Regions from separate parts of the Agrobacterium vacciniicorymbosi genome, predicted to be linked through region 1. Evidence: riboswitches for the same ligand, from Rfam matches in the RefSeq annotation. Region 1 holds a riboswitch; the other holds the start of a gene.
The links. Region 1 has a riboswitch for S-adenosylmethionine ahead of ABUK73_RS08360 (O-succinylhomoserine sulfhydrylase). Riboswitches for the same ligand answer to the same signal wherever they lie in the genome.
Positions count from the first base shown of each region.

Region 2: linked by a shared signal. The riboswitch ahead of metA (homoserine O-acetyltransferase MetA) and the one ahead of ABUK73_RS08360 (O-succinylhomoserine sulfhydrylase) in region 1 are both predicted to bind S-adenosylmethionine.

Region 1 covers NZ_JBETMF010000004.1:143,425-155,134, reverse strand. The annotation lists gene ABUK73_RS08400 (response regulator transcription factor) at 1-331, shown strand, start outside; gene ABUK73_RS08395 (S24 family peptidase) at 436-1,101, shown strand; gene ABUK73_RS08390 (transporter substrate-binding domain-containing protein) at 1,106-1,984, opposite strand; gene ABUK73_RS08385 (glycosyltransferase family 2 protein) at 2,108-3,979, shown strand; gene ABUK73_RS08380 (BA14K family protein) at 4,044-4,493, opposite strand; gene ABUK73_RS08375 (ABC transporter ATP-binding protein) at 4,588-6,435, opposite strand; tRNA gene ABUK73_RS08370 (tRNA-Gly) at 6,617-6,690, opposite strand; gene ABUK73_RS08365 (2'-deoxycytidine 5'-triphosphate deaminase) at 6,740-7,837, opposite strand; SAM riboswitch at 7,913-7,991, shown strand; gene ABUK73_RS08360 (O-succinylhomoserine sulfhydrylase) at 8,035-9,219, shown strand; gene apaG (Co2+/Mg2+ efflux protein ApaG) at 9,522-9,914, shown strand; gene ABUK73_RS08350 (Hsp33 family molecular chaperone) at 9,945-10,937, opposite strand; gene argF (ornithine carbamoyltransferase) at 11,280-11,710, opposite strand, start outside.
Region 2 covers NZ_JBETMF010000014.1:135,650-147,359, reverse strand. The annotation lists gene pyc (pyruvate carboxylase) at 1-652, shown strand, start outside; gene ABUK73_RS20190 (OmpA family protein) at 730-1,395, opposite strand; gene ispG (flavodoxin-dependent (E)-4-hydroxy-3-methylbut-2-enyl-diphosphate synthase) at 1,464-2,714, opposite strand; gene ABUK73_RS20180 (MFS transporter) at 2,892-4,082, opposite strand; gene ABUK73_RS20175 (DeoR/GlpR family DNA-binding transcription regulator) at 4,116-4,904, opposite strand; gene hisC (histidinol-phosphate transaminase) at 5,039-6,097, opposite strand; gene ABUK73_RS20165 (polyprenyl synthetase family protein) at 6,099-6,998, opposite strand; gene mtgA (monofunctional biosynthetic peptidoglycan transglycosylase) at 7,169-7,915, shown strand; gene ABUK73_RS20155 (aldose epimerase family protein) at 7,921-8,943, opposite strand; gene metA (homoserine O-acetyltransferase MetA) at 9,015-9,941, opposite strand; SAM riboswitch at 10,022-10,098, opposite strand; gene ABUK73_RS20145 (thiamine diphosphokinase) at 10,190-10,840, shown strand; gene ABUK73_RS20140 (ABC-F family ATP-binding cassette domain-containing protein) at 10,845-11,710, shown strand, end outside.

The DNA.
Region 1 (11,710 bases):
ATCCTCCGGCATCGAAGACATGCGCGCTGGCATTCGTGCCGTGCTGGAGGGAGATGTCTGGATACCGGCATCCTGTCAGTCCGGGCAGGAGCATGATCCTGACATGGCCGATCTCATCAACCGGCTGCGGACCCTCACCCCGCAGCAAAGCCGGGTGCTGGGCATGCTGGGCGAAGGTCTGCTGAACAAACAGATCGCCTATGAGCTCAGCGTTTCCGAAGCCACGATCAAGGCGCATGTGTCTGCCATATTGCTGAAACTGAAAGTCGACAGCCGCACCCAGGCGGTCATTCAGCTTTCCAAGATCAATATGCCGACGCTTGTCGCTTAAGGATTTTATTCCTTTTTTTACTTTACTCTTGGTTCCGGTTTGGCTAAATTTCTGATGATACAAAAGAGCCGCGTGACGACGCCGCTCCACCCGGGCCGTTAACCATGCTGTCACACGATAATATCTGGAGTGCGATCGATACGCTTGCAGACCGGAACCAGCTGACGCCCTCCGGTCTGGCGCGCAAGGCGGGGCTGGACCCGACATCGTTCAATAAATCCAAGCGGGTTGGACCGGATGGCCGCCAGCGCTGGCCATCGACAGAATCCATATCCAAAGTTCTCGAAGCAACCGGCGCGACGATCGATCAGTTCTTCGGCTTTGCCATGGGACATGCGAACAAAAACGCCTTGCCCGACGGCAATTTTCCACCCCAGACGGGCGCCATTCCCCTGATCGGTTTTGCTCAGGCCGGTTCCGGCGGATTTTTCGATGATGGTGGTTTTCCCGCAGGTCAGGGCTGGGACGTGGTGGACTTTCCCGCCTCCCCGGCCAACAAGGCAGGTGCCTACGCACTGGAAGTGCAAGGCGACAGCATGATGCCGCTTTACCGCGACGGTGACGTGCTGATCGTGGAGCCCGGTGCGCAGGTTCGGCGCGGAGACCGCGTGGTGGTAAAAAGCCGCGATGGCGAGGTGATGGCCAAAGTTCTGGCCCGCCAGACCGCAAAGACCATCGAGCTATTTTCGCTTAACCCGGAACACCCCAATCGCAGCTTCGATCTGGCCGATGTGGAGTGGGTGGCCCGCATCATCTGGGCCAGCCAGTAGCAGCTCAGAACAACCCATAAGGGAAATAGCGGCGGTAGATTTCTTCCAGCCGCCCATTGCGCGACAGCGCTGCCAGCGCCTGATCGAAAGCAGGAACGAGCTTGTTTTCGGGATCGACCGTCATGATGGACAGGCCTTCGCCGAGAAAACGATCCGACATATAGGGGCCATCGAACAGGCTGCAGCAGCCATCCGACGCCGTGCCCGAAACCCAGAAAGGCAGCCGCAACCCATCGGCAAAGATCGCGTCGACCTTGCCTGACTTCAGTGCTTCATACATTGGCTCATAACCATCGAAGCCATTGACCAGCACTGTCGGGAAGAATGCCTTCAGCATCGCCTCGTGACGGGAATTGGTGACGACGCCGACTTTTTTGCCAGCAAGCGCAGTGGCCGACTGGCCTTCCAGCTTAGCGGACTTGTTGACTGCGAAGCGTGCGGGCAGAAGGATATAAGGCCTCGTAAAGCTAAAGCTTTTGCGCAAATCCCCACTGGAGGCGATCCCCGACATGACAGCCTCGCCCTCCCCCATTTCGACGGCTGCTTCAAGCTCATCGAAGGGGAGCGCCTGCACCTGACATTTGCTTTCGATCTTCAGCTGCGCGCAAATCTCGCGGGCAAGATCGACATGGAAACCCACCAGTCGTCCATCCTGATCGGTGAAATTGAAAGGCGGAAAATCCACCGACATCAGAAAGCGCACGCGCGGCACGGTCGATAAGTCGGCGCCAGGCAAGCGTTCCTGCGCATCGAACAGCACGGGTAAGCGTCCGCCGGTGGCCAGCTCCTCAGCACGTAGGGGATGTGACGTAAAAAAAATGCTCGCGCACAAGAAAGAGGTGAAAATACCCGTTAATTTAAAGGGTGCAACCTGGAAGCGCATGTATATGATCCGCCGCGGGGAATTGTTGGGGCACCACCGCTTAGGTGGATGGGTACGTGTATGTCGCGTTATGACGAGTATACACAAGAATCGCGAAATGCGATCCTTGTGCAGGGCGAAATTGTGTTTGACCCGCTTGAGGACGATCCATTTTCGTTTCTCGACAGCACGGTCGCAGAGACCGATGAAGCTGCCTTTCTCAAGACCCTTGGACTAGGGAAACCCTATATCGAAGAGTTTACGGCACGCGCGCTGCGCAACGGATCGACCTTCGAAGCCGAGCTTCTGGCGAGCAAGATAATAACCGAAACCGCATATTTTGGCGCTTTCGCCCGTTTCTTGCGGCTGCCATTCGTTTCCGAACTGGATGGAGGCATGGTTGTCGATACACCGTCGCTCGATGTTCAATTGCTGGAAACGCGGATGGTCCGCCTGTCTCCAAAGGATACGAGACCCTATATTGCCATCGTTCCTGATATTGGCAGTATCGAACGGCTGAAACATGCGCTGGAGGTCACTCCCGGTATTGCTGCCGATCTCGTTGTCACCACGCCATCGGCACTTCGCGCTGCCGTGTGGCAGGCAGGCGCGGAAAGACGAACACGACAGACGGTAAACTCACTGTTCGATGCGACACCGCTTCATTCAGCGCGCATCACACTGCACGGAAAGCAGGGATTTCTACTGGGCGTCGGCGCGACATGTCTGAGCGGTTCATTCATCCTCTCACCCTCTTTGACCTTCCAGCTTCTGCATATTTTCACCGCAGCACTTTATATGGCCGCCGTACTGTTTCGGCTTGTGCCGCTGCGCACCAAACCGGATCGGCGGACCCTGAAACTGGTCGAGCAATCGAGCCAAGAGCAGCTGCCGGTCTATACGATTCTGGTCGCGCTTTACCGGGAAGAAGCAGTTGCGGAGCAGCTTGTGACGGCGCTGGACCGGCTGGATTGGCCGAAATCCAGGCTGGACATTAAGCTGGTTTGTGAAGCGGACGATCATTCCACAATAGCGGCAATCGAGCAGCTTGATCCCGGCCTCCACATGGAAATCGTCCATGTGCCGCCGTCCTTGCCGCGCACGAAGCCAAAGGCTTTGACCTATGCGCTCGCCGGGGCGCGTGGAGAGTTCATAGCCGTATATGATGCCGAAGACAGGCCGCATCCGCGACAGTTGCGCGAGGCCTATGCCCGATTCCGCGACAGCCCTGACAAGCTGGCCTGCCTACAAGCGCCGCTTATCATTAGTAATGCTCATGTTTCGTGGATTACCTCGTCCTTTTCGCTGGAATATTCCGCCCTCTTTCGACGTATGTTGCCCATGCTGGCACGGATGAAGATGCCGCTGCCGCTGGGCGGAACATCCAACCACTTCCGCACATCGATCCTGCGCAGCGTCGGCGCCTGGGATCCCTACAATGTCACGGAGGATGCCGATCTCGGTATGCGTCTCTATCGGCTCGGCTATTATTCTGACGTTATCAGCTACCAAACGCTGGAGGACGCCCCTACCGATATTCTGGTCTGGCTGAACCAGCGCACCCGTTGGTTCAAGGGCTGGCTACAAAGCTGGCTGGTGATGATGCGCTCTCCGGTGAGCGTCGCGCGTGAGATGGGATGGAAAGCGTATATGGTCTTCCATCTGCTGATCGGAGGGATGCTGCTGTCATCGCTAATGCATCCGCTGTTCATTCTCTATTTGCTCATAATGAGCCGAACGATGTTGATAGAAGGCATAGGCTCAATCCCCGCCTCGCAACTGGCGCTATTTGCCGTGGACACGCTGAATATTACAGCGAGCTACACCATATTCCTGTTGATGGGCACCCGCGCCATGATCGAGCACGAACGCGGCCTCATCGGAAAAAAATGGCTGGCAACTCCGCTTTACTGGCTCATGCTATCAGTGGCGGCTTGGCGTGCCGTCTATGAGCTCAAATATAAGCCCTTCGTCTGGAACAAAACACCACATAAGCCTGCGGCTAAGAAAAACTAAAACGAATTCAAGTACAATTTAAGTTATATTTTTCACAATTGATTACGACGCAAACGGCCTCAACTCAGTAAGGAGACTTGCAAGCCGTGCGCGCGCCATGTGCTGCTTCGATGGTATTATCTGTCGCGTGATAAGACGTGTATTTCTGCGCACACCAGCGAACATGCATGATTTCCTGCTCTGACAGCGAAAAACTAGCACCATTGGCGGCCTCACCCTTGCTGCCCGTAAAGGCAACCGGCGGGTTACTATAGGTATTTTCCGTCTGCGCCTGCCCCTCATATGCCGGAGCGATTACGCTCAAGGCATGCGCTGGCATGACAGTAATTGCCGAGAAACCAGCACAGATAGCAAAGGCAGAAATGATTTTTACCATCTTAGACATTGGTAATTCCTTTTCTTTATTCGGAAAACCAACGTAACTTAAGCGGCTTTTGTTCCAGAGCCAGAAAGATAAGCAAACAATGCTGCTGACGGCCTGCTCATGCGAATGGTCAGCGGAACAGCGTAACATGCTAATGCGGTGTGCAAATTTGCTGCTTGATGGGCTAACTGGAGAAAACTACAGCCCTCGTCGATGGGAAGGCACGACTCTCGGCGCAAGCAGTCTAGTCTTCCGGAATAAAACCACCCATCTGGCGGTTCCAGAGTTGTGCGAACAATCCGCCCTGCTCCACCAGCGCCTCCGGCCGTCCTTCTTCTATTATCTTGCCCCGATCCAACACTACGATCCGGTCCATTTTGGCAATGGTGGACAGACGGTGAGCGATGGCAATCACCGTCTTCCCCTCCATGACAAGATTAAGCTTGTCTTGAATGGCGGCCTCGGACTCGCTGTCCAAAGCAGATGTTGCCTCGTCTAGAATGAGAATAGGAGCATCTTTCAACAGCACACGGGCAATGGCGATCCGCTGGCGTTGGCCACCAGACAGCTTGATGCCGCGATCCCCGACAAATGCCTGATATCCCTTCCGTCCTTCATTATCCGTCAGGTCGGTGATGAACACATCGGCCTTGGCCACAGTCGCAACGTGTTCTATCTCTTCCTGCGTTGCATCCGGACGTCCGTAACGGATGTTGTCGCCGACCGAACGGTGGAGCAGAGCGACATCCTGCGCAATCACCCCGATGTTGCGGCGAAGGCTGACTTGCGTGACATCGCGAATATCCTGACCATCGATACGAATAGCTCCATCCTGAATATCGTAAAAACGCAAAAGCAAATTCACCAGCGTCGTCTTTCCCGCTCCCGATAAGCCGACAAGGCCGACCTTTTCGCCAGCAGAGACCATCAATGACAGATCATCGACCACCGGCCTGCCAGACTTGTAGGCAAAACAAACACCATCAAAGCTAATTTCCCCTTTCGACACCTGCAGCTCGCTCGCATCCGTCTTATCGGTAATCGTTGGCGGTGTCGTCATGACAGGCATGGCATCCTTTATCGTGCCGATTGCCTGAAATATCTGCTGGCCCATTTGCAGGAAGGTGAAGGTATGACCCGATAGACGTTGCAGAATGTAGACCGCAGCGACGAACTCGCCGACGGAGATGGCACCCCTGATCAAACCGGAAAAGCCCAAAGATAGTATTGCTAGCCACAACGCCATGTTCAGCACGACAACCACCAGTTCGGACAGGCGGAACACACGTTGTTCTTTGTGCTGTATATGCACAGCCTTACTCAGGATACGGCGTACCGCTCCCGCCTCGCTATCCTCGGCAGCAAATTGCTTAATCATCTGCATGTTGCTGTAAAGATCGGTAATCGCACCGGACACAAGGCTTTTCTGCTTAGCGGACTGCCTCGACCGTTCCGTAAAGACAGGTGCCATTTTAATGGCAAGGGCGACATTCAGCACGATCCAGATAAAGACGGGCAATGCCAATTGCCAGGACAGTGCCCCAAGCAAAACGAGTGACCCGACCATCTGCAGCACAAAACGCGGTCCGACCTGAAATGCGTTGATGATCTGCTGCTGCACCGCCGACGACACCTGCGAAAGGCGAGACGCGACCTGCCCGGCATAGAGCTCGTGAAAAAACGCAAGATCCTGCCGCTCGACCGCCTTGTGCCCCTGCCACTGAATGGCCGCGGGCATCGCGATACCGAGCGTGTGAGAATTCAATGTATTGAGAAGAAATGATGCAATCGGCATGGCCGGAAAGATCAACAAGCCAAGAACAACGAGCAAAGCCCATTCGTTCTGCAGAAAAGCAGCCGCGCCCTGCGCCGTCACGCCATCCACAATGACGGATAATCCCCAGATGATCGACAAATTAATGGCTTCCATGGCCATGGACGACAAAGCCAAAGCAATCAGAACACCGCGAAACATCGAAATAAAGTGCAGCAGAACTGCGACCGGGCCTTTGGATGGCAACGCGCGAAAGGGAATATCCAGCGGCCGTATCAACGTTTCGAACGGACGAAATATCCTATCTGAAATAGACATGGGCTTCTCGAGTTGCGACTTGGCATCGACGGAAAGGAATCGGCTATCCACCGCATGGAAGCATGCGTTGCGCGCGAACTCAACGGGAAGATGTAATTTTCGCGTATTAAGTAGTAATTGCCAGTCAACTCGCTGGTCGGGGCGATGTGGTGACTCAAGCGAGCAGTACAGCCACAAAAACTGGAGCGGGCGAAGGGAATCGAACCCTCGTATTCAGCTTGGGAAGCTGCTGCTCTACCATTGAGCTACACCCGCGCGTACTGAAGGTCTGACAGTTCTGGTGGGCTGTCAAGACTCGGCCGAGTTACTCGGCGCGGAAGTGTTTGGAGAGTTTGAGGCCCTGGGCCTGGTAGTTGGAGCCGAGGCCGGTGCCGTAGAGGCCTTCGGGTTTGGTGAGCATGTGTTCGTAGACCAGGCGGCCGACGATTTGGCCGTGTTCCAGGATGAAGGGAACTTCGTGGCTGCGGACTTCGAGGACGGCGCGGCTGCCGGTGCCGCCGGTGCTGGCGTGGCCGAAGCCGGGGTCGAAGAAGCCGGCGTAGTGGACGCGGAATTCGCCGACCAGCGGGTCGAAGGGGGTCATTTCGGCGGCGTAAAGCGGGGGAACGTGGACGGCTTCCTGCGAGACGAGGATGTAGAATTCATCCGGATCGAGGATGAGTTCGGCACGACCGCGCGCGTGGATCGGCTCCCAGAAATCCAGCACGTCGTGGGCGGCTTTCTGGTCGACATCGACCACGGCGGTGTGATGTTTGCCGCGATAGCCGATCAGGCCATGTTCGCCAAAGCCTTGCAGGTCAATCGACAAGGCTATGCCGCCGCCGGAAACGTTGGGCGTGTCGCTGGCGACCAGCGTGTCGGCTTCATGCAGGCTCAACAATTCCGCCTCATTGAGCACGGAATGGCCGATGCGGAAGCGGATTTGAGACAGGCGCGAGCCCTGACGCACGACGATGGGGAATGTGCGCGGACTGATTTCGAGATAGAGCGGGCCGTTATAGCCAGCCGGGATCTTGTCGAATTCCTGCGCGTAATCGGTGATGACGCGGGTGAAGATATCCAGACGGCCCGTGGAGCTTTTCGGGTTGGCGGAGGCCGACATAGCAGCTGGGAGCGCGAGGTTCTCCATCAGTGGCACGATGTAGACGCAGCCGGTTTCCAGCACCGCACCTTCACTAAGGTCGATCTCGTGCAGGCTGAGGCGGGTCAGCTTTTCGATGACTTTCGTGGAGGGGCCGGGCATGAAGCTGGCGCGTACGCGATAGGCCTTAGAACCCAGACGCAGATCGAGGCTGGCAGGCTGAATCTGGTCGGCATCCAACGCCCGTTCGCTCTTCAGTTGGCCAGAGCCGAACAGTTCCCGGATCGCACCATCCGCCAATATGCCCGTCGTTCTCGTCATGGTTTCATCATCCCTTTTCACGGCGACAAAACCAAAAGGAAAGCATTGACGCAAGTCGTTAACGGAGTTAAGGCAATCTTATCCCGTGGTGATTTGGCCGGTCGGCTTGCAGCCACGTTAAATAAGTGGCTAAAAAGACCGGGTGCTTGTAACCGGTCTGCTTTTGCGGCCGGTTTTTTTGTTTGTAAGGTGATGACATGAGCAAGAAATGGCGCCCGGCAACACAGCTGGTACACGGCGGCACACTGCGTTCTCCATATGGCGAGACATCCGAGGCGATCTACCTGACACAGGGCTTCGTCTATGACAGTTCCGAGGCCGCAGAGGCCCGCTTCAAGGGCGAGACGGATGGCTTCATCTATGCCCGTTACGCAAGCCCCACCAACGACATGTTCGAAAAGCGCATGTGCCTGCTGGAAGGCGCCGAAGACGCCCGCGCTACCGCATCGGGCATGGCTGCTGTCAGCGCAGCCATTCTGTGCCAGTTGAAGGCCGGCGATCACATCGTTGCTGCGCGCGCCCTGTTCGGTTCCTGCCGCTGGGTTGTCGAGACGCTGGCACCGAAATACGGCATCGAATGCACGCTGATCGACGGTCGTGATCTGGCCAATTGGGAAAAGGCGATCCAGCCGAACACCAAGCTCTTCTTCCTGGAAAGCCCCACCAACCCGACCTTGGAAGTGGTTGATATCGCAGGCGTTGCAAAACTGGCCAACCAGATCGGCGCGAAAGTGGTTGTCGACAACGTGTTCGCCACGCCACTTTTCCAGAAGCCTCTGGAACTGGGCGCTCATATCGTCGTCTACTCGGCCACCAAACACATCGATGGTCAGGGCCGCTGCCTTGGCGGCGTCGTGCTTTCCGACAAGAAGTGGATTGAGGAAGAGCTTCAGGATTATTTCCGCCATACCGGCCCGGCCATGTCTCCCTTCAACGCCTGGACCCTGCTGAAGGGCATCGAGACCCTGCCGCTTCGCGTGCGTCAGCAGACGGCCAATGCAGGTAAGATTGCTGATTTCCTTGCGGATCAGGGTAAGATTGCAAAGGTGATCTACCCCGGACGCGCCGACCATCCGCAGGCCGATATCATTGCCAAGCAGATGACCGGCGGCTCGACGCTGGTCTGCTTCGAACTGAAGGGCGGCAAGGAAGCGGCGTTCCAGTTGCAGAACGCGCTTGATGTCGTCAAGATTTCCAACAATCTCGGCGATGCCAAGAGCCTGATTACGCATCCCGGCACAACCACGCACAAGAACCTGACAGATGAAGCCCGTGCGGAACTCGGTATTTCCGGCGGCACGTTGCGTCTCTCATGCGGCATCGAAGATACCGACGACCTGCTGGAAGACTTCGCAGCAGCGCTGGCCAAGGTTTCCGCCTGATATGAAAAAGCGGTCCGGAGATTTACCGGGCCGCCCCTTCCCTGTCGGTCACAACTGCGGGATCGTGAAACGCATTTTGCAGAGAAATGTTTAATTGATCTGCGATAGACCTATATTCAAAAGACGGATGATCGCGGCGCTAACACGCTGTAATCACCGGCATTTACCATTAATCTTATCCCTGACCGACGAAATGCGCGACTGTTCTGTGAAGTACAGCTAATATGGCTTTACACTTTCTTGACGATGGCATGCGCCTGTAGTCTAGAATGATTGAACAGCAATTACTTAGGGCCCTGTGAATGTATCGTGCACTGACAAGAGATATCGAGGTCACAGTCGACCCCTATTATCTTGAAGAGCAGTCCGACCCGGACGACAATCGCTATGTCTGGGGCTACACAGTCGTGATTTCCAACAATTCGGATCTGGCGGTGACGCTGGTCAATCGCTACTGGCACATTACCGATGAAAACGGGCAGGTAGACGAAGTTTCCGGCCCCGGCGTGATTGGCGAACAGCCACACCTCAAGCCCGGTGACAGTTACGAATATTCTTCCGGCTGCCCGCTGGACACACCATCCGGCATGATGTTCGGCCATTATGAAATGCAGGCGGACACCGGCGAAGTCTTCATCGTCGCCATACCGGCATTTTCACTGGATAGCCCCGGTTTGACGCGGGTTTTGAATTAAAAAAGGCGGGAGCTGATCCCGCCTTTTTCATTAATTGACCGTAGACAATTCCTCGACGGGGTAATGATAGGTCGTCGAGCAGAATTCGCAGGTCACAGAGATGACGCCGTCTTCCTGGCTGTCGTGAATTTCCTCTGCGGAAAAGCCTGACAGTACGCCTTTGATCTTCTCCCGAGAGCAATTGCAGCGATCCACAATCAGTTGCGGTTCATAGACGCGGACGCCCTGTTCGTGAAACAGGCGGAACAGCAGCTTTTCGGCGGGCACCTGCGGGTCGGTCAGCTCGTCCATATCGACGGTGTCGATCAGGGCAACGGCTTCCGTCCATGCATCGTCTTCCGAATATTCAGCCGCACCTTCGTCGCCATCGCCGCCGTGCAGATCACGCTGGCGCAGGCGTTCCGGCGCTTGCGGCAGGAACTGGGCGATGATTCCGCCCGCACGCCAGTTGTGGCGTGGCTTGCCATCGCCGTCGCGGTCGAAGAGTTCGGCAACGCCGAGGCGCACGCGGGTGGGCAACTGCTCTGACTGGCGGAAATAAACGCCTGCAATGTCTTCCAGCGACGAGCCATCCAGCGGCACGATGCCCTGATAGGGCTGCATGCCGACGCCTTGATCGATGGTGAAGGCGAGGATGCCGTTGCCGAGCAGTTGCTCGGGCGAGGTCTGACCCGCAGCAGTGGCTTCGGCCAGCCGATCCTCATCGAAGCGGGCATATGCGCGCATGTTCTCCGGCGCGGAAAAATCCGCGACCAGCAAATCCACGGGGCCATCGCCCTTGGTCTGGAGGGTCAGCTTGCCGGAGAATTTCAGCGACGTGCCGATAAGCGCTGTCAGCACCACGGCCTCTGCCAGAAGACAGGCGACGACCGGTGGGTACTCATGCCGTTCCAGAATGGTGTTCAGCAGCGGGCCGACCTGCACGGCGCGGCCGCGCACATCCAGCCCGTCTACCTGAAAGGGGACGACCTTGTCATCGCCAGCAAATGTGAGTTCGTCCAGCTGTACCGTTGCGTCTGCCATATCCTAACTCCTTGACGCCTTGCCCGCGCTACCACGCGGGGTGATCGAGACCGAGAAGGTGCCGACCGGCAGGCATTATGTTCGTACTGCACAGATAGACCGGGGACGATGAAAACGGAACCACTCCACCGCCTTAACTTTCGTTAAAACGGCAGATTTTCCGAAAACAGCTTTGTGCTTTCTGCCCCGCTTTCTTTCAGAAAGCAAAGCAGTGCTGTGCCATCATGCGGCGAACAATTGATGAAAAGCCGCCGTTTTCAGCAAACGGCGGCATTGAACTGGGCTAAAAATAGGAAGCCACGCCTGAAATTCAAGCGCTCAGGCGCGGTCCATTCAAGGCAGTCAGATGACGCCCATGCACCATGCGATGATGGCCTTTTGCGCATGCAGGCGGTTTTCCGCTTCATCGAAGACGACCGACTGTGGCCCATCGATGACCTCATCCGTGACCTCTTCACCGCGGTGGGCGGGCAGGCAATGCATGAAGAGCGCATCCTTGTTGGCCTTGCCCATCAAGGCCGCATTGACCTGATAGGGCTGGAAAATGTTGTGGCCGCGTGCCTTGTGTTCCTGGTTCATGGAGACCCAGGTATCGGTCACAACGCAATCGGCGCCATCGACCGCGCGTTCCGCATCATGGCACAGCATGATCTCGCCGCCATTGTTGCGCGCCCAGTTGAGGAAGCGGTCATGCGGTTCCGAGCCCATGGGCACTGCCATGTTCATCTTGTAACCGAAGCGGGCGGACCCTTCGACCAGCGAATGCAGCACGT
Region 2 (11,710 bases), on a different contig from region 1:
GAAGAAGGCGCTGAAGGGTGACAAGCCCTATACGGTTCGTCCCGGCTCGCTGCTGGAAGATGCCGATCTGGATGCCGAGCGCAAGGAGATCGAAACCAAGCTGGAGCGCTCGGTCGATGATTTCGAGTTTGCCTCCTATCTGATGTATCCGAAGGTCTTTACCGATTTTGCGCTGGCGTCTGAGACCTACGGCCCGGTCTCGGTTCTGCCGACGCCCGCCTATTTCTACGGTATGCAGGATGGTGAGGAATTGTTTGCCGATATCGAGCGCGGCAAGACGCTCGTCATCGTCAATCAGGCGTCATCCGGCATCGATGACAAGGGCATGGTCACGGTGTTCTTCGAGATCAATGGCCAGCCGCGCCGCATCAAGGTGCCGGATCGCGCCCATGGTGCCTCCGGCTCTGCCGTGCGCCGCAAGTCCGAACCTGGCAATGCCGTCCATGTTGGTGCGCCGATGCCGGGCGTCATCTCCCGCGTCTTCGTCAATCAGGGGCAGGATGTGAAGGCGGGCGACGTGCTGGTGTCCATCGAAGCGATGAAGATGGAAACGGCGCTGCACGCGGAGCGGGATGGCAAGGTGGTCGAAGTGCTGGTCAAGCCCGGCGACCAGATCGATGCCAAGGATTTGCTGATCGCCTATGGCGAGTGAGGCGACAGACTAGAAATGGAAAAGCCCACCGAAAGGTGGGCTTTTTTATGCGGGTGGCGTCAGGCGCGTCTTTCAGATCATCCGTTCTGTGTCAGCGGCGAGATCAACACTTCCACACGACGGTTCTGGGCACGGCCATCGGCTGTTGCGTTGGATGCAATCGGCTGCGATGGACCAAAGCCCATGGTCGAGATACGGCGCTGGTCTACGCCACCACGCTCGCCTAGATAGTTGGCGACGGATGCTGCGCGGCGCTCAGACAGGCCCTGGTTATGGGCAAGGCTACCGGTGGAATCGGTATGGCCGTTGATGTCGATATAGGTCTTGTTGAACTTGTTCAGTACGATGGCGACCGAATTCAGCGTTGGGTAGAATGGCGGGATGACCTGATCCTGATCCGTGGCGAAGGTGACGTTGGACGGCATGTTGAGAACGATGCTGTCGCCACGACGGGTTACGGAAACACCGGTGCCCTGAAGCTGCTGGCGAAGTTCGGCTTCCTGATTGTCCATGTAGCCGCCGATGGCGCCACCGGCCAGCGCGCCGATACCGGCACCGATCAAGGCATTGCGACCCTTGTTTCCGCCACCGATGGCCAGACCGCCGACCGCACCTGCAAGCGCACCGATGCCAGCGCCGCCCGCCATATTGGAAACCTTCTGCTCACCCGTATAAGGGTCTGTGGTGGTGCAGGCGGAAAGGTAGGTTGCGGCCAGCGCAAGAACGACAAACTTCTTGATCATGAATTCCAGTGCTCCGTGAGTTCACGTTACGTAAGACAGATGAATTTCGGCATTTTCACGGTCGAAACCTATTCCGCCGCATCCTTTTGGCCAAAACGCTTTTCGATATAGTCGATGACCAGCGCCTCGAAATCCCTGGCGATATCGGGGCCGCGCAGCGTCAGCGCTTTTTCTCCGTCGATGAAGACGGGGGCCGCCGGGTTTTCGCCGGTGCCGGGCAGGGAGATGCCGATATCGGCATGTTTGCTTTCGCCGGGTCCGTTGACGATGCAGCCCATGACGGCGACGTTGAGCGCTTCCACACCCGGATATTTGTCGCGCCAGACCGGCATGTTCTTGCGCAGGTCGTTCTGAATGTTCTGCGCCAGCTCCTGAAACACGGTGGATGTGGTCCGTCCGCAGCCGGGACAGGCCGCAACCACGGGAACGAATTGGCGAAAGCCCATGACCTGCAGGAGTTCCTGCGCGACCTGCACTTCACGGGTCCGGTCGCCATTCGGCTCTGGCGTCAGTGATACGCGGATCGTATCGCCAATGCCGTGCTGGAGAACGTAACCCATGGCGGCGGATGAGGCGACGATGCCCTTCGAGCCCATGCCCGCTTCGGTGAGGCCGAGATGCAGGGCATGGTCGGAGCGCTCGGACAGCATGGAGTAGACCGCAATCAGATCCTGCACCTGACTGACCTTGGCCGACAGGATGATGCGGTTGCGCGGCAGGCCGATATCTTCGGCAAGCTCTGCGGAGATCAGCGCGGACTGGACGATGGCCTCGCGGGTGACCTGACGTGCAGACAAGGGAAAACCTTCATCCTTGTTCTTGTCCATCAGGGTCGTCAGCAATTCCTGATCGAGCGAGCCCCAGTTGACGCCGATTCGCACCGGCTTGTCGTAACGGATCGCCATTTCGACGATATCGCCGAACTGCTTGTCCTTCTTGTCCTTGAAACCAACATTGCCGGGGTTGATGCGGTATTTTGCGAGCGCTTCGGCACAGGCGGGATGATCCGCCAGCAGCTTGTGGCCGATATAATGGAAGTCGCCAACCAGCGGCACATCCAGACCCAGCCGCATGAGCCGATCTCGGATTTTCGGAACGGCAGCGGCGCTTTCATCGCGGTCGACGGTGATGCGCACGATTTCGGAACCAGCACGGAACAGGGCCGCTACCTGCTGCACGGTGGCATCGATATCGGCCGTATCCGTATTGGTCATGGATTGCACCACAACGGGTGCGCCGCCACCGACGATAACGCCACCAACATCGACAGCAACGGAGGCGCGGCGCGGCTTGGGATCAAAATCGGCGTGTGACGTCATGGTTTTCTCGGACAATTGCGGTGAAATCTACTCTTTCAGGTGGAACAAGGCGCGCGCCTTGTCAACATCGAAGCGATCAACTCCTACTTTACCGCAATCATGGCGAAATTCGAGACTGCGTAAGGCTGAGGCCTCAGAGTTTCGCAAATTTCGCCATCAATTGTGTGGCGAGCCGCCTCAATGGCCGCTTGCGCCATCCGCATGGCGGGCCAGTCTGGAGAGAGACAGCACCACCAGATGTAGCACGGGCAGGCCGATGAAGACGGCGGCAAGGCCGGTATGTTCGGCAATGAAGCCGATGGCCGATGGTGCAACGAGAATGCCGGAATAGCCCATGGTCGTGACCACCGACAGCGCGATGCCCGGTGCCATGCCCGGCATGTTGCCTGCCGCCGAAAAGGCAATCGGCACCATGTTGGAAATGCCGATACCGGCAATGGCAAAGCCCGTAATGGCGATAAAGGCATTGGGCGCGAAACCGGCAATCAACAGACCGACGATGGATATGGTCGAGCAGAATTGCAGCGTACGGACGGCACCGAATCGGTCACGCACCAGATCGCCTGCAAAGCGCATGATGGCCATGGTGAGCGAGAAGGCCGCAAATCCGAAGCCGGACAGGGTGATGGACGCGCCGAGTTCATTGCGCAGATAAAGCGCGCCCCAATCGAGAATGGCACCCTCCGGGATCATCGAAAACAGCGCCATGATGCCGATGATCCAGGGAAGCGGCGTCATGGGCAGGCCACCCTTCGGGCGCTCTTCTTCCGGATGGGGGCGATCCACCTGCACCCGTGGCCATGCCACGGCAAGCAGGGCAGCGGCGATGATCGTGACGGCAACGGCGTGGCCGTAAATGCCGGTTTTGGTGATCAGCAGACCGCCAAGACCGGCGCCGATCAAGCCGCCCAAGCTCCAGAAGGCGTGGCAGGACGACATGATGGCACGACGCATGCTGCGCTCCACCACCACGGCATTGGCATTCATGGCCACGTCCATGGCCCCCGTCAGTCCGCCGAAGAGGAAGACGGCGATGACGCCAGCCCAGAGCGAATTTGCGAGCGTGATCAACAGTAGCGTCGGCACCATGACGAGAGCGACGCCCAAGGTCACGGTTCTCGAACCGAGGCGACCAATCTGCGAACCGGCAATGGGCATGAAGGAGAGGGAGCCGAGGCCGTAGACAAGGATGACGAGGCCCAGCGTGCTTTCGCTGAGCGCAAAACGCTTGGCGAATTCCGGGATCATTGGCGCCCAGGAGCCCATCATGAAACCGTTCATGAGGAACAGCAGCGCGACGCCAAGGCGCGATCTGGTCATATAGGGAAGGCGGGCGGTCGTTGGCGTTTGCGTGGCAGTTCCGGTCATCGCGACTGGTCCTTCGATCATTGTTTGATAGGGTTATGCGCCGGAATTCGATCCGGCCTGATGAATGGTGACACCGCTGGCGGCGAAGGAATCGATCATCGCGTGATCGGCATCTTCTTCGACAACCAGCGTCAGCGCTGCGGAAAGCGGTGAGACCTGAAAGGGTGCCGCCGCTCCCAGCTTTTCGGAGGTGATGGCGGCCAGCGTTTTGGCGCTGGTCTCGCAGGCCAGCCGCTTGAACACGGCATCCTCATAGATATCGGCGCAGAGACCTCGATCCAGCGTCAGGCCGCAGACGCCGACGATGCAGAGATCAGGTCGGATTTGCTCCAGCTGGCGAATCGCGGTCGTGTCGATGGCTGCACCCACCGCCGGATCGACCCTGCCGCCGATCAGGATGAGTTCAATATCGGCATTCCCGGCAAGTTCTGCGGCGATGGCTGGCGTGTTGGTGATGACGGTGAGTTTCAGACCCGGCGTCAGATGTTTTGCAACCGCCAGATTGGTAGAGCCGGCATCCAGGAAGACTTTCATGCCCTCGTTCAGAAACGAGGCGGTTGTCCTGCCAAGTGCCGCCTTGCGATCCGGCATTTCGCCGATGCGGGTTTTCAGCGGGACTGTGGTGCCTGCTGCCAGCAAGGCGCCGCCATAGACCCGCTCACACTCGCCCCGTGCCGCCATCTCCCGCAGATCGCGCCGCACGGTGTCTTCCGATACGTCAAAGGTCTGCGCAAGCTCCTGCGCCAGCACGCGGCCATGCCGCTGCAATTGCGCGTAAATCAGAGCTTGCCGCTCGCTGACGAAATGGTCGGTTTTGGACATCGTGACTCAATCGGAGGAATCGTGCATAAACACGGATAACCCGGCAAGAGAGGTTTCTCAAGCGGAAAATGGCTTCTTATGAGCCACCCTTCGAATTCGCAAAAACGTAGCCTGACACATGATGAGCCCTGCGATTACGCCAGAATGCTGTCGAGGGCTGACACCAGGCGCTCGCATTGTTCTTCGGTGCCGATGGAAATGCGCAGGAAATCGGCAATGCGTGGCTGGTTGAAATGTCGCACCAGAATGGCCCGTTCGCGAAGCGCCGTTGCCAGAAGTTTTCCCTCCCAACCAGGCTTTCTGGCGAAGATGAAATTGGCCTGAGATGGCAAGATGTCGAAGCCTCGTGCTTCCAATTGCTCTGACAGCCATGCCCGGTTTGCGATAAGCTTATCGCGATGGGTGACGAACCAGTCCTCATCCTCGATCGATGCGATGGCTGCGACCTGGGCAAGGCGGTCCAGCGGATAGGAATTGAAACTGTCCTTCAGCCTCTCCAGAGCTTCGATCAGTGGACGCTGCGCGACCGCATAGCCGACACGCATGCCCGCCAGCGAACGCGATTTCGAAAAGGTTCTGACGACGATGAGATTATCGTGGTCGCGGACGAGCGGTATTGCGGTTTCACCGCCGAAATCGACATAGGCTTCATCGATTGCCACCACCTGATCGGGATGAGTGGCGACAAGGCGCTGGATATCGGAGAGCGGCAGGCCGATGCCCGTCGGCGCATTGGGATTGGGCAGGATGATGCCGCCGCAGTCGATATGATAATCGTCTATCCGGATCGAAAGGCTGTCATCCAGCGGGATGGTCTTCGTCTCGATGTCGAAGAAGCGGCTGTAGGTCGGATAGAAACTGTAGGTGATATCAGGATACAGAAGCGGCGCGTCATGCTTCAGCAGGCCCGCGAAGATGAAAGCCAGAACCTCATCCGAACCGTTGCCAACGAATATCTCGTCCGGTGAAACACCGTGATAGGCGGCAAGCGTTTCCTTCAGTTTTTTGGCCGAGGGGTCGGGGTAAAGCCTCAAATTGTCGTCTGTTGCGGTGCGGATCGCGTCCAGCGCGCGGGGCGACGGGCCCCACGGATTTTCGTTGGTGTTGAGCTTGGTCAGGTTGGCAATGGCTGGCTGTTCTCCCGCCACATAGGGGTGCAGCGTTACGACGATGGGAGACCAGAACTTGCTCATCTCAACTCTTTCTTTCTGCGACGAAACGGGCCGTCTCGATCAGAATCTCTGCACGGTCACCATAGGGTGCCAGCAGGTCCGTGGCTTCTTTCACCAACTCACGCAGGCGGCTGGTTGCCCAGTCCGCACCGCGTAGGGCGACGAGGGTGCCTTTGCCGCGGGCGGCGTCCTTGCCGGTTGCCTTGCCCATGGTGGCGGCGTCGGAGGTGAGGTCGAGGAGATCATCGGCCAGCTGGAAGGCAAGGCCGATCTTTTCACCGAAATGGCGCAACCGCTGGCGCTCGGCGGCATCACTTCCGGCGATGATGGCACCGGCTTCGCAGGCAAAGCGGATGAGCGCGCCGGTTTTCATAGCCTGCAATGTAATGATGCCATTCTCATCAGGCGCATTCTTCTCGGCGGCCAGATCGAGCGCTTGGCCGCCTGCCATGCCGCCAATACCGGCGGCCTTCGCCAACGCCAGCACGAGTGCGGCCTTGCGATCATCGGGCAGGCTGGTGTCGGGGGAGGCGATGATATCGAAGGCGAGTGTCAGCAGGCTGTCGCCCGCCAGAATGGCCGTGGCTTCATCGAATTTCCTGTGAACCGTGGGCTGGCCGCGGCGCAGGTCGTCATTGTCCATGGCGGGAAGGTCGTCATGAACAAGCGAATAGCAATGCAGACATTCCAGTGCTGCGCCGACATGCAGGGCGGCTTTCGCGTCGCCGCCCAAAAGTGCTGCTGTTTCGATGACCAGAAAAGGACGCAGCCGCTTGCCGCCGTTCAGAACGCCGTGGCGCATCGCTTCCAGCAGGTTTTGCGGGCGGGTGATCTCGTCGGCGCGTGCACTGCCGGACAGGAGTTCGCCGAGCAAGGCTTCGGTTCTTGCCGCATTGTCGCGCAGCCGCATCTCGAATGTCATCTTGCCAGTTTCCTTACCCTATCAGGTGACGATTGGCTCTTTCGCATGGGGAAAAATGGCTGGCAATCGTTTTTGTGAGGACGATGTGGAACTTCGTTATCGTCAGTAGCCTTGATGCGTCATGCGGAATATGAAAGGCTTTGACCAACAGCCAAGTGGGGGCAGGTTTTTTGAGCAGCACGCCGGATAGCGAGACGGATTATGAAGCGCTCGCCGAAAGCGGGAGTAAACCGAAGGTGGATGTTCGAAGCCTCATCAGACGCGTTTTGCTGGTCGTCATCGTCCTGCTGGCTCTCCCCTATCTGCTGATACCGGTTTATGCTCTGCCCTTCATGCGCCCGGTTTCCACCCTGATGCTCGCGGATCTGGTGACGTTTCAGGGCTATGATCGCCGCTGGGTGCCGCTAGAAAATATCTCTCCGCGCCTCGTTCAATCGGTGATGATGTCCGAAGATGGGCAGTTCTGTTCTCACTCTGGCGTGGATTGGGGCCAGATGCAGACGGTCGTCAGCAGTGCCCTGGATGGCGAGGCGACACGCGGCGCCAGCACCATTCCCATGCAGACGGCGAAAAACCTCTTTCTCTGGAATGGCCGTTCCTTCCTTCGCAAAGGGCTGGAATTGCCGCTGGCAGTGGTGTCCGATTTCGTCTGGTCGAAAAAGCGGATGATGGAGATTTATCTCAACGTCGCCGAATGGGGACCGGGCATCTACGGCATCGAGGCGGCAGCACAATACCACTTCAAGGTTCCGGCCTCGAAGCTCAGTTCCAGACAGGCAGCACTTCTGGCAGTGGCGCTACCAAACCCCATCGACCGTATTGCCAGCAAACCGGGTCGGGGAATGCAGCGGCTGGCGGGGCTCATCGAACGACGAGCCCGCGCTTCTGGCAGCTATGTTGGTTGCGTGCTGAACTAAAATTCTCAGCTCTTCTTGAAGATGTAGTCCGTTTCCTGCCGCAGCGTTTCGCCGGGGCGCAGAATGGCGTCGGGGAAGCCTTCGTGATTGACGGCGTCAGGCCATATCTGGGTTTCCAGGCAAAAGCCTGCGACGGGTCCGTAGTGGCGGCCATCTAGGCCCGGTACGGCGACGTTGAGCTTGAAGGCCGAGTAGAACTGCACGCCCGGCTCAGTGGTGAGGACATCCATTGTGATGTTTGAGGCAGGAGCATAGACGCGCGCCACTTTGCGCTTTGCCACGCGCTGGGGAGAGAGGCAGAAATTATGGTCGTAACCGACCTGCTGGCCGTTGTCTTCGCGCCGCATCGGGGTGGATTTGCGCAGGTCGAAGATGGTGCCATCCACCGGGCGGATTTCGCCGGTCGGAATCTGCCGCTCGTCCGTCGGTAGATAATGATCGGCAGCGATTTCGATTTCGTGGCCGAGTGCAGATTCCGCGCCATCCAGATTGAAATAGGAATGCTGGCAGACATTGGCGAGCGTCGGCTGATCAGTGGTCGTCTCATAGGCGACCGACAACACGCCACCTTCGCGGATTGTATAGGTCGCAGTGATTGCGCAATTGCCGGGATAACCGGCGCGGCCATCGGGATCGACGATCTGCAGGACGACATGGCTTGGGCCATGTTCCATGATCAGCCAGTTGCGTTTGCCGATATTGTCGCTGCCGCCATGAAGGTGGGTAACGCCTTTTTCGTTCAGTTCCAGCTGATAGGCCTTGCCATCGATGGAGAACTTGCCACCGCCAATGCGATTGGCGTTTCGGCCCGGTGTGGCACCGAAATAGGAAGAGTATTTCGGGTAATCATCGAAGTTGTCGAAGCCGAGAACGAGCGGCGGCTGGTGGCCTTCGAGGCGCAAATCCTGAATGACGGCACCCCAGGTCATGACATGTGCAGTCAAACCACCTGCGGAAATCGTTACGCGCTCGACCTTCTCGCCCGTAGACGTAAATCCGAAATTTTCCCGTGCGCCGGCTTCGCTCATCGTGTCACTCTCCCAATCGATAAAACAGGGCCGGACGTTGCGTTATTTTCCGGCCCTTCGCAATGACCGAATTAGCCTCGGTCTTTTCCGATCTCATCCAGATCGTACGAGGTCGTCTGGTAGATCTCGTTGATCCAGTTACCGAAAAACAGGTGGGCATGGCTGCGCCAGCGGTTGAGCGGTGTCAGTTCCGGGTCGTTATGCGGGAAATAATCATGCGGCAGCTTGATCGGCACGCCCGCATTGGCGTCACGGAAATACTCGTCGGACAGCGATGTGGAATCATATTCCACATGGTTGAACATATAGAGCCGCTTGCCCTGCGGCTCGTGCGCAAGGCACACGCCCATCTCTTCGGATTCCATCAGGATTTCCAGTTCCGGGTGCTGCTCGATGTCGGCGCGGCGTACCTCTGTCCAGCGGGACACGGGCACCTGAAAATCATCCGAGAAGCCGTTGAGATAGATGGAGGACGGGCTGAGATTGCGGTGGCGATAAACGCCGAAGGCCTTTTCTTTCAACGCATGTTTCGGCACGCCGTGGAAATGGTAGATGGCGGCCATCGCGCCCCAGCAGACATTCAGTGTGGAATGGACGTTGGTCTGCGTCCAGTCGAAAATCTTCTGCATTTCTTCCCAATAGGTCACATCTTCATAGGGCAGCGTTTCCACGGGCGCACCGGTGATGATGAAGCCATCGAACTTGCGGTGACGGACCTCTTCCCATGTCTCGTAGAAGGACAGCAGATGCTCTTCCGGTGTGTTCTTGGCGCGGTGGCCGCCGATGCGTATCAGCGACAGTTCCACCTGAAGAGGGGAGGCGCCGACAAGGCGTGCCATCTGGATTTCGGTCTTGATCTTGTTCGGCATGAGGTTGAGAAGCCCGATCTGAAGCGGGCGGATATCCTGCCGGATGGCCGCTGTTTCAGTCATGACCCGCACGCCCTCATTTACGAGGGTCTCAAAAGCGGGCAGCGTATCGGGAATCTTGATTGGCATTTCCACACTCACTTCCGGCGGTGCCAAGGTCACCGCGAAACAAAAAAACCGGCAGCGAAATCGCAACCGGTCCTGGGAAATTGCCTGTTTCCTCGGTCCTTTAGCAATTTCTTTAAAGTGGCTGCAAGCCGACCGGCAAATGACCACTGGCAGGTGTCTTAATCCTGTGCGGGCAGAAAATCAATATCGCCGTCTTATCCGGCGTTTCGGCCTTTCCATCCGCCACCGTTCCGGGCTATGGCAGGGGCATGACGACCACCCACTTCACCATTCTGCTCGGCGGCACCATTACCGTCACCGATCGCCTGCAAAAGGCGGTGGCGGATACGCGCGTGATTGCGGCAGATAGTGGCATGCGCCACGCACAGCCGCTCGGTCTCACACCGGAATTGTGGGTGGGAGATTTCGATTCCTCCGACAATGCCCTGCAACAGCTTTGGCCCGGTGTCGAACAACAGCCCTTTCCCGCCGCCAAAGGCGTGACGGATGGGGAGATCGCGGTAACCGAGGCGCTGGCGCGCGGCGCAACACGGCTGACGCTGGTCGGTGCGCTGGCTGGCGAGCGGTCCGACCACGCGGTGTTTCATCTGCTCTACGCCGTCTCGCTTGCCGAGAGCGGTGTCGAGGTCGTGCTGACCTCCGGAGAGGAAGAGGCCTATCCGCTGCTCGAAGGTGAGCGCGCGCTCGACCTACCAGCGGGATCGCTGTTTTCGGTGGCCGGTTTTACGGCGCTCTATGGCCTCGAGATTGAAAATGCCCGCTATCCACTTGCGGACTTCGCGCTTGCTTTCGGCTCGTCGCGCACTATTTCCAACGTGGCGGAAGGGCCTTTGCGCCTTCGCCTCAAAAGCGGCAAAGCCATCGTGCTTGCCCGTCCTTACGATTTGACCGGAGCCTGAACCCTTGGCACCCCCCATTCTGAAACTCGACGATATCAAGCTGACCTTCGGCGTTACCCCGCTGCTCAATGGTGCCAATCTGCAAGTGGAGCCGGGAGATCGTATCTGCCTCGTTGGCCGCAACGGTTCTGGCAAATCGACGCTGATGAAGATCGCCGCCGGTCTGGTTGAAGCGCAGTCGGGCGAAATCTTCCGGCATCCTTCCGCGACAATCCGTTATCTGGAACAGGCGCCCGATTTTGCCGGTTTCGAGACGGTGCAGGCCTATGCGGAAGCGGGTCTCGGGCCGGGGGACGATGCCTATCGCGTCACCTATCTGCTGGAACATCTGGGACTGACGGGCCAGGAACATCCGTCCAGCCTTTCGGGTGGGGAGGCGCGTCGTGCCGCGCTCGTGCGCGTCATGGCCCCGGAACCTGATATTCTGATGCTGGACGAGCCGACCAACCATCTCGACCTGCCGACCATCGAGTGGCTGGAAAGCGAATTACAGCAGACGCGCAGCGCGCTGGTTCTGATTTCGCATGACCGTCGTTTCCTTGAAAAAGTCTCTACCGCTACCGTCTGGCTGGATCGCGGTACGTCGCGCCGCCTCAGCCGCGGCTTTGCCCATTTCGAGGAATGGCGCGACAAGGTGCTGGAAGAGGAAGAGCTGGAACAGCACAAGCTGGGCAAGGCCATCGAGCGCGAAGAACACTGGATGCGCTATGGTGTCACCGCGCGCCGCAAGCGCAACATGCGCCGTGTGGGTGAGCTTCAGGCCATGCGCGCCGAATATCGTGGGCACAAGGGGCCAACGGGTTCCGTGCAGGCGACGGCTGCGGAAGGCCGCGAATCCGGCAAGCTGGTGATCGAAGCCGATACGATAAC